4 regions of the uncultured Alteromonas sp. genome follow, and region 1 is predicted to be linked to each of the others. Evidence: predicted binding sites of a transcription regulator. Region 1 holds the regulator's gene; each other region holds the start of a gene.
What was found. Region 1 encodes sigma-54, which starts transcription at its own class of promoters, with help from an activator protein. Its sites were predicted from a motif close to GTTGGCACGNNNNTNGNNT; they were not measured.
Positions count from the first base shown of each region.

Region 2: the regulator sigma-54 is predicted to act here: its motif matches at 1,242-1,260, upstream of glnK (P-II family nitrogen regulator).
Region 3: the regulator sigma-54 is predicted to act here: its motif matches at 1,323-1,341, upstream of AAC006_RS13775 (BON domain-containing protein).
Region 4: the regulator sigma-54 is predicted to act here: its motif matches at 1,374-1,392, upstream of xdp1 (exosortase-dependent surface protein XDP1).

Region 1 is NZ_CAXBMP010000003.1:187,725-189,933, forward strand. It holds gene hpf (ribosome hibernation promoting factor) at 1-258, opposite strand, end outside; gene AAC006_RS03915 (RNA polymerase factor sigma-54) at 288-1,772, opposite strand; gene lptB (LPS export ABC transporter ATP-binding protein) at 1,848-2,209, opposite strand, start outside.
Region 2 is NZ_CAXBMP010000005.1:142,552-144,760, forward strand. It holds gene AAC006_RS06100 (ammonium transporter) at 1-810, opposite strand, end outside; gene glnK (P-II family nitrogen regulator) at 843-1,181, opposite strand; gene AAC006_RS06110 (hypothetical protein) at 1,407-2,209, shown strand, end outside.
Region 3 is NZ_CAXBMP010000017.1:89,659-91,867, forward strand. It holds gene AAC006_RS13770 (hypothetical protein) at 1-306, opposite strand, end outside; gene AAC006_RS13775 (BON domain-containing protein) at 677-1,288, opposite strand; gene AAC006_RS13780 (endonuclease/exonuclease/phosphatase family protein) at 1,583-2,209, shown strand, end outside.
Region 4 is NZ_CAXBMP010000031.1:1,875-4,083, reverse strand. It holds gene prsT (XrtA/PEP-CTERM system TPR-repeat protein PrsT) at 1-382, opposite strand, end outside; gene xdp1 (exosortase-dependent surface protein XDP1) at 487-1,341, opposite strand; gene xdp1 (exosortase-dependent surface protein XDP1) at 1,510-2,209, opposite strand, start outside.

The DNA.
Region 1 (2,209 bases):
GATAACTTGCCTGTCGAGTTTGTCGATCATGCTGTCTATCGCCGCATACATGTCTGTATTATGAGATGAAGCAAACACTTCTGCGCCGCTAAGGTGCATGGTGGCTTCGGCTTTTTGATTGAGTTTTTCGACGTTCAGGATGACATGCACATTAGATATGTGATCAAAGTGACGCTCTAGTTTGCTGAACTTAGTATCGACATAGCTACGCAAAGAATCAGTAATTTCGACATGATGACCGGTAAGGTTGATTTGCATATTTCGTCTTCCTTAAATTATCAAGGCCTTTAAATAAGGCTTTTGCGTTGGTTTGACGGCGGAATCGATAACGATTCCCGGTATTTTGCTATTGTTCGCCGGGCTACTTTAATGCCTTTTTCGGCCAACAATTGAGCAATCTTGCTATCGCTTAATGGCTTGCTGGGCGTTTCCGCTGCCACAAGCTTTTTAATTAGTGCGCGAATAGCGGTAGATGAACACTCACCACCAGATTCCGTTGCTACATGGCTAGAGAAGAAATATTTCAACTCGAAAATGCCACGAGGGGTATGCATATACTTTTGCGTGGTGACTCGTGAAATGGTGGATTCATGCATATCTACCATTTCTGCGACATCATTTAGCACCATTGGTTTCATCATTTCTGGGCCGTGCTCGAAAAAGCCCATTTGTTGCTGCACAATACAGTTTGCTACTTTCATCAAGGTGTCGTTTCTTGACTCAAGGCTTTTTATAAACCACTTGGCTTCTTGCATATGCGAGCGAATAAATTGCGAATCGCTGCTATTTTTAGAGCGTCGGCTCATGGCAGCGTATTGTTGATTTACGCTTAATTTAGGCAGGCTATCGGGGTTAAGTTCCACCACCCAACGGCCATTCTTTTTGTTTACCGAAACATCAGGAATAACGTATTCGGGTTCTTTGGTAATTAATGCACTGCCAGGACGAGGATTCAACGTTTGCAATAAGCGCATGGCTTCACGAAGTTGATCTTCTTTCAAACGACTCTTGCGCATTAACGTACGGTAATCTTTGCTGCTCAGCAGGTCTGAGTACTCATTAATAAGCTGTCTGGCTTCGGTAAGCCATGGCGTATCGTCTGAGAACTGGCGAAGCTGCACGAGCAAACATTCTTGCGGTGTACGTGAACCTGAACCAATAGGGTCGAACATTTGAATACGTTTTAGTACACATTCAACTTCGTCCATTTCTACCAACTCTTCAACATCGTCAGAGTTTACCGATTCTAAAATCTGTTCAATGGGTACGTTAAGGTAACCAGATTCATCAATTGAGTCGATAATGGCGGTAGCAATGGCGCGGTCTGTATCTGAAAACGGGGTTAAGCGCATCTGCCAAAGCAAATGGTCTTGAATATTGTCGGTGGTTTCACCCTGAAACAATTGGTCGTCATCATTATTCGATGGGCCAGGAGCGGGGGCAGAAGAGGCCGAGTAATACTCATCCCATGTGCTGTCGATTGGCAACTCGTCGGGAAGATCGTTCTTTTCAAGCGCGTCACCAGCTTCTAATGAATCGCTAGAAGCAGTAGGAGCAGCTTCTACAGAAGGGTCGTCGCCGTCCATGTTGTTTTTCTCAACAGGGTGGTCATCACCGCCTTCTTCAACTTCTAAAAGAGGGTTTGAGTCAAGTGCTTCCTGAATCTCTTGTTGCAGGTCGAGCGTAGACAACTGCAGCAGCTTGATTGCCTGCTGCAACTGCGGTGTCATGGTAAGTTGTTGACTGAACTTTAGCTGTAAAGATGGTTTCATCTACGTCTTATTTTTAAACTCTTGTTGTGAATATACCCGTGCTTAAAACTGAAAATGACAATTCGGTTACAGTAACTATAGCCTGAATTGTTCTCCTAGGTATACATCCCTTACTTTCTGATTACTTAAAACTTGTTCTGCCGTCCCTTGCGCGATGAGTTCGCCTTGGCTCACAATATACGCTTTCTCACACACATCCAGTGTTTCTCTTACGTTGTGATCGGTGATGAGGATTCCAATTCCTCTGTCACGAAGATGTTGAATGATCTTCTTTATATCATTAACCGATATAGGATCAACACCAGCAAATGGCTCATCAAGCAAAATAAATTGCGGATCGGCTGCTAATGCTCGTGCGATTTCTACTCGGCGGCGTTCACCACCGGATAAACTCATACCCGTACTATTACGTATATGGTTGATATTAAATTCATCAA
Region 2 (2,209 bases), on a different contig from region 1:
CAGAATGCGTGCTAAGATAAGCGCTGCAATACAACCACCAGCTGCTGCGGCGTTAGTATTCATAAATACAATCGCAACCGCGTTTGCACTTTCAACTGTAGCAGTAGCAAGTACTGAACCACCGTTAAAGCCAAACCAACCCATCCATAAAATGAATGTACCTAGCGTAGCAAGTGGAAGGTTAGCACCTGGAATAGCGTTAACTTTACCGTCAGCAGTATATTTGCCTTTACGAGCACCTAGTACTAATACACCAGCTAACGCTGCAGCAGCACCTGCCATGTGAACAATACCAGAACCTGCAAAGTCAGAGAAACCAAGGTCACCAAGGGTGTACATGCCAAATACAGCTTCACCGCCCCACGTCCAAGCACCTTCCATTGGATAGATGAAACCAGTCATCACAACAGCGAATGCTAAGAAAGCCCAAAGCTTCATACGCTCAGCCACTGCACCAGAAACAATAGACATTGCCGTTGCAACGAATACTACTTGGAAGAAGAAATCAGCAGAAGGTGCATACGTTGCCGCATCTTCAGCAACACCTGTTGCGCCGTCACCCATAATTCCACCAAGGAACGGGCTCCACTCGCCGCCACCATACATGATGCCGTAACCGCAAATCATATACATGGTGCTAGCAATGGCAAATAACGCGATATTTTTAGTTAGAATTTCTGTCGTGTTTTTAGCGCGTACCAAACCAGCTTCTAGCATGGCGAAACCTGCCGCCATCCACATAACTAGTGCACCGCAGATTAAGAAGTAAAAGGTATCTAGTGCATACCCGAGTTCAAATGTAATTTCCATTATGCTTTTCTCCGCAAATTAATCGTTGTGGCTTACAACGCGTCTGTGTCTGACTCGCCAGTTCGAATACGTACGGCTTGTTCAAGGTCGTAAACAAATACCTTACCGTCACCAATCTTGCCAGTCTTGGCTGCGCCAACGATGGCTTCTACCAAGCGATCTACCTGGTCGTCCTGAACGGCAATTTCCAGTTTGACTTTAGGTAAGAAATCCACTTGATATTCCGCGCCGCGGTAAAGTTCAGTGTGGCCTTTTTGACGTCCGAAACCTTTCACTTCGGTAACGGTTAGACCGTCAATTCCGATTTCTGAAATGGCTTCACGAACATCATCTAGCTTGAACGGCTTGATGATAGCTGTGACTAGTTTCATGAGTTGCTCCAGTTTTTTTAATGGTTGTTTTGCACATTTCGTGTCTTGTACAGGGAAGTAAACCAAGAGATGTGCCACAAATAATTAACGAATAAAAACAATAAGTTAACTAAAACGTGATGCATTTTGTTTACATTTATCGCACCAGACTGGTGCATAGCGCCATCAATGCCCAACTTTAGAGCGCAGTGAGTTAAATTAACTGAAAATAGCGATGAAATTAGGATGGAACTAATTAGTAATGATGCGGGTCAGTTACTAGGTATGACAATTATCACACCTATTATAGAGCCTGAGTATGTGCCTGAACGTGCGCAGGTTTTTCATGCGAGCAAGAAGGGTAAACTCGCAAAAGGCCTACTTATCTCAACCCTTTTACACCTAATTGGGTTAGTAATAGTGATTTTCTTTACTACGTTTGAAAGCGGTGTAAAACCAGCACACAAGCCTGCCCCCATTAGTGCAACCTTGTATTACCCCCACGTTAGCGTAGAAAAAACCATTACAGAGGCACCTGAACCGGTAGAAGTTATCCCTCCCGTTGTTGAGCCTAACGTACCAGAAAGCCCCAAAGCAAAAGTGACTGACACTGCCGAGCAAATAAAAGCGGTAGAGACTAAGCCAGTAGAAGCTAAACCCGCAGAAGCAAAACCCACAGAAGCAAAACAAGACAAGACTGCACCAAATACAGAAAGCACAATTACAGAAAATAACTCAACTGAAACCCCCTTGCCTGAAGCACCCGCGCCTACGATTTCCAATACCCAAGCTACTATCAACGCCTCGACAAGAAACCAGAAAGCTGGCAGTTTAAACTTGTCTCCACGGGCCAGTGCCTCGCAATTTTTTAATCGAAGAGAGCAAGAAGAAATTGCTGAGGAAGGCTTAAGAGCGGCTGAAGCACATAGGCGGAAAATAGAAAGCCCAGATATTGTTGATACTCGAAAAGGTGAAGAGGACACGTCATATGAAGAACGACCAGTGAAAAAAGTAAATTGCTCCGGCACGACCAACAAAGCGCTTACCGT
Region 3 (2,209 bases), on a different contig from region 1:
AATGTTCTTTGCGCGGTCGATTAAATCATCACGCTTAAATGTCCAATTACGTAAGTCCGCCTGCTTTGCTTCTGCAAGGTAAAACTCAATACGTGTTTTACGTAATAAATCTCGCTTCTGAGATACATCGAACTCGGTCTGAGCAAGTATGCGTTCTACTTTTACGATAGAGGCATGGTGGGATTTGTCTGAATCATCTGCGTTCGCTTTACCCACATAAGCCATGTTGTTTGTTAACACGCCTGCAAGCACAATAAGCAGTGAAATCAACACACCTGAAACTAACCAATTTAATACTTTCATCATTCACTTCCTTTTATACTAACTTGCTATTATCCATGTAAGAACGCGTTGGTTCTAAATGACTACTGCACGTTGTAACTTAAACACTTAATTACAACTTGTATTGCACATTGTGTTCCAAATTTCTTAACGCTACCTGATTACCGCGAAGAGTATACGCATCAAGGGTTAGAAAGAAAATTCGTCAAAGGTTGTAAGACAAAAGTTGTAAACTGGATGGGAAAATACTACATGTTGCTGCGAAAAAACGGCATGTTGAAATAAGCGCAAATGTCACTTTACTACTCGATATATCGCGTTATTATGGAATTCTAGGGTTTGATAGACATTAAAAAAGGGGCCGATTGGCCCCTTTCATCTTACTAATAACTGCTTAGTGTTTCATGGCTGTTTCAGTAATAACTTGCAAATTATCTTCAACATTTTTTACATCTGAAGCATTTTTCGCTATTTCGACAGCAAGTTGACGCTCGGCGTCTGAGTCTACGTTACCCGTTAGTGTAACGTTACCGGCTTCAACATCTACATCAATATCGAAACCAGAGATGTCGCTATCCATTAATAGGCGAGTTTTAATAACAGTAGCAATTTTGGCATCAGTAAGCGTGCCCGTTTGCTCATCATATTCTGATTCAGCGTCATCCGACATGTCGCTTGCCATTTTATCCATGTCTTTCTCTTCAATAATAGAAAGCTGGTTGTCTACTGACATAACACCGTCGATATTTGAAACTAACTCTTCTGCTAATTTCTTATCAACTGAATGATCTACCTTACCTGTCAGAACAACGTTACCGTTGTTTACGTCTGTATTGATATCGAATGAATCAAGGTTGCCGTTGAATAGTAGTGTTGCTTCGGCTTTGCCGTCTATCCACGCATCCTTAGCGCCTTTTTCCCATTTGTTATCTGTCTCCATGTCACCAGCAAAAGCTGCAGTTGTCATCGAGGTCGCTACAAGTATAGAAAGTAATGTACGTTTCATAACAGTTCTCCTTTGTTGAAACTCCCAATAGCTAATGCGAAACTCGAGCCAACGCAGCAACCGACTGATTTATAACAATTTACTTCACTTTCACTTTAATTATCACTTGTTAACATCTCTGCAAACTTTTCGACCTATGCGCATTTTTTACTTACATCTTGCTCAACCGGAACGAAAATTGAATATTCGTTAACCAATATACTTATTATTAATCGAGCAATAGCCGAGTTTGTCTTGTTTAAAGAGTTCGCAAGCAAGACAGCAAAGCAAAAAACAACTTAGTCAGGAACGACAATGAATATTTTACTGAACACCATGGCGATATTTCTTATTGCTGTCACATTAGCGCCATCACTACCGTCGAAACATTGGCTAGTGAGGGTATGGGAATTTCCACGGCTTCAATTACTAGGTTTAATGGTGATAGTAATAATTGCCCGAGGCGTTATGTATCCATCGGAGCTCTCTGGATTCAACACGCTTATTACCGCATTCCTTTATATTAGTTTAATGGCCTGCGCGATTTACCAAGCTATTTGGATAATGCCTTATACTTTGTTTTACAAAAAGGAAGTGGTTAAGGCATCTTCTCAAGATGCGGGTGAGAGCATTAGTATCCTATCGAGCAATGTCTTTATGCCCAATGAAGATTACGAAAAGTTATTAAAGCATGTACGTGACACCAATCCAGACTTCGTCGTTACTCTTGAATCTAACAAGCGCTGGGAAATAGCCCTATCTGCGTTAAACGAAACTCATCCTCACCAGCAGCATTGCCCTTTGGAAAATTTGTATGGTATGCACCTTTACAGTAAATACCCATTGAAAACCGCCAAACTCAACTACTTAGTAGAAGATGACGTGCCCTCCATGCTTGTTACCATTGATATGGACGGACAAGATGTGACACTTTACTTTCTT
Region 4 (2,209 bases), on a different contig from region 1:
ACTTGTCCACATCGGTGAAATCGACGATGCTTTGATACTTGTTCATGAACAGCCAAGTGTTGCCCAGCAACTCAGCCAATAAATTTATATCGGCGCCCATTTCTAGCGCCTCTACAAATTCCAATTCAGCTGCGTTTAAATAACCGTTAATAAGTAAAATTTCACCCATCAACATTTTTGCAGCAAGGTTTTCGGGATCTTTTTGTAAGCTGTTTTTTAGGTGTATATAGGCTTCATCGTAAGCTGTCTCGTTAAAAGCTGAGAGTGCTTTTTCATAATCTTCAGAAGTTGTTGCGAAACTATTGAAAGCAAAAATTGAGGTCGCGATAGCCGTGACAAGTGCTCGCTTGAAAAAACCTTTTTTATTATTAACCAAATCCATAATTACCTTAAAATATTACCCAGCTACAAGCTTAAAAATAGCATAAAAAAAGGTGGCCTAAGCCACCTTATAAAGATACGTGTTTTCCCTGCGTATTAAAACAATTAAACGCGACGCTTACGGCGGTAAGCTAAAAGGCCAAGTCCTATACTCATCAGCGCAAGTGCACCTGGCTCGCTAACCGGTGTTGGAGCCGGTGGAGGCGTTGTAGATTTTTGAATCGCTAGGTCAAGTGAAGAAAGCTTAAAGCCTACTCCGTGATAAGTGCTTGAACTATCATCAAAAACAGTATTATATGCACCGACTAACCAGTATTTTGCAGAATTCGTTAACGTCGTAAATTTAGATTCATACAAATTTGTTGAACTGTCTCTACTGCCTATACCAAAGTGACCGAGTGTACCCGCAACAATAGAACTTGAAACACTAGCCCATGTTGACTCTACGCTATCGCTAAACGAATTAATGTCACTTAACCCCGCAACAGTCACCTCTTTGGTTCCATTATTTCCATTTACCCAAGAAAATGATGATCCCTGAAGAGTCACGTCTTCACTAAAACTCAGTAAAAACATATCGAAATCATCTTTACCGTCATCATTGTAATTATCAGCCGAATGACTATCTCCACCCCACGAATAATCGCCATTCAAGATGCCATAACCGACGTTGCCGTAAGAGCTCCAGCCTTTGATGTCGCCTTGGTCTAATTTTGTATCTTTAGACGAAGAACTGCTTAAGTTCCCTGTGTCCGACCATGCTGTAATACCGACATAAACATCTGTTCCGTCAATGTTAATCAAAGAACCATGTGAGGCAGATGGAGTTAAAGTTTGAGTAATTCCATTTTCAAAAAGAGAATAGGTTGCTTCACTGAGACTATCATCAGCCAGAACGTTTCCGGTCAATAATACAGCTACGCTAAACGCAAAACTTGTTAAGCCTTTCATATGTTTCATTACCACTAATATTCACCATAATGATAATTAGTAAGCATTTAGTGTGCCATTTATTATATTGTTGATTTTGTTGTAATTTTATGATGTTGTTTTAATGGTAGTAAAAAAAACTGACAGGTAATACCTGTCAGTTTTAAACTAAAGTAGCACTTCTTACGTAAGCGCCATTCAAAGCTGTTTTCTACGCCAAGCAACAAGAAAAACACCTGCGAGCAATAAGCCTAACGTGGTTGGCTCACTCACTTCAGCTGAGGGGGCCGGTGGACTATCATTTGCTACAGAAAATCCAACTGATGAAAGCTTAAAGGCATCATTTCCAATATAACCTCCGATATTTTCAAAAACTGTATTATAAGCACCGATTAACCAATACTGGGAAGTGTCTGAAATATCGAAATCTGCCCTATGTTCTACATAGTCACAATTTTCTATATCATAAGAGGCAGTTGTCAGTGCATCTGCAACAATATCGCTCCAGGTTTGACTGCCTGAGGTTAAACCTGAAATGGAATCAAGTGCGGCCACAGATACTTGTGAGTCGCTGTTGCTGTATAGCCAGGAAAAGCTTGCGCCTGTTACTGAAACGGCCTGGTCGAATGACAACAAAACGAAATCGAAGTCTGTGACGTTACCGTTTACTTTATTTACATTGTCTATAGCGTGATCAGGGTTATAGTAAGTTTCCCAATCATCATTTGTTACACCGTACCCATAGTAGTCAGAGATTTTTTCTAACTTCGCATCTACAACAAGGTCATCGTTTTTACCGTAGGTGTCGGACCAAGCGGAGACAGAAATGTTTACCCCGTTAACCGAAATGGTGCTATTGAGAGGATCTGTTCCTGATTGTACGCCATCATCAACGAGG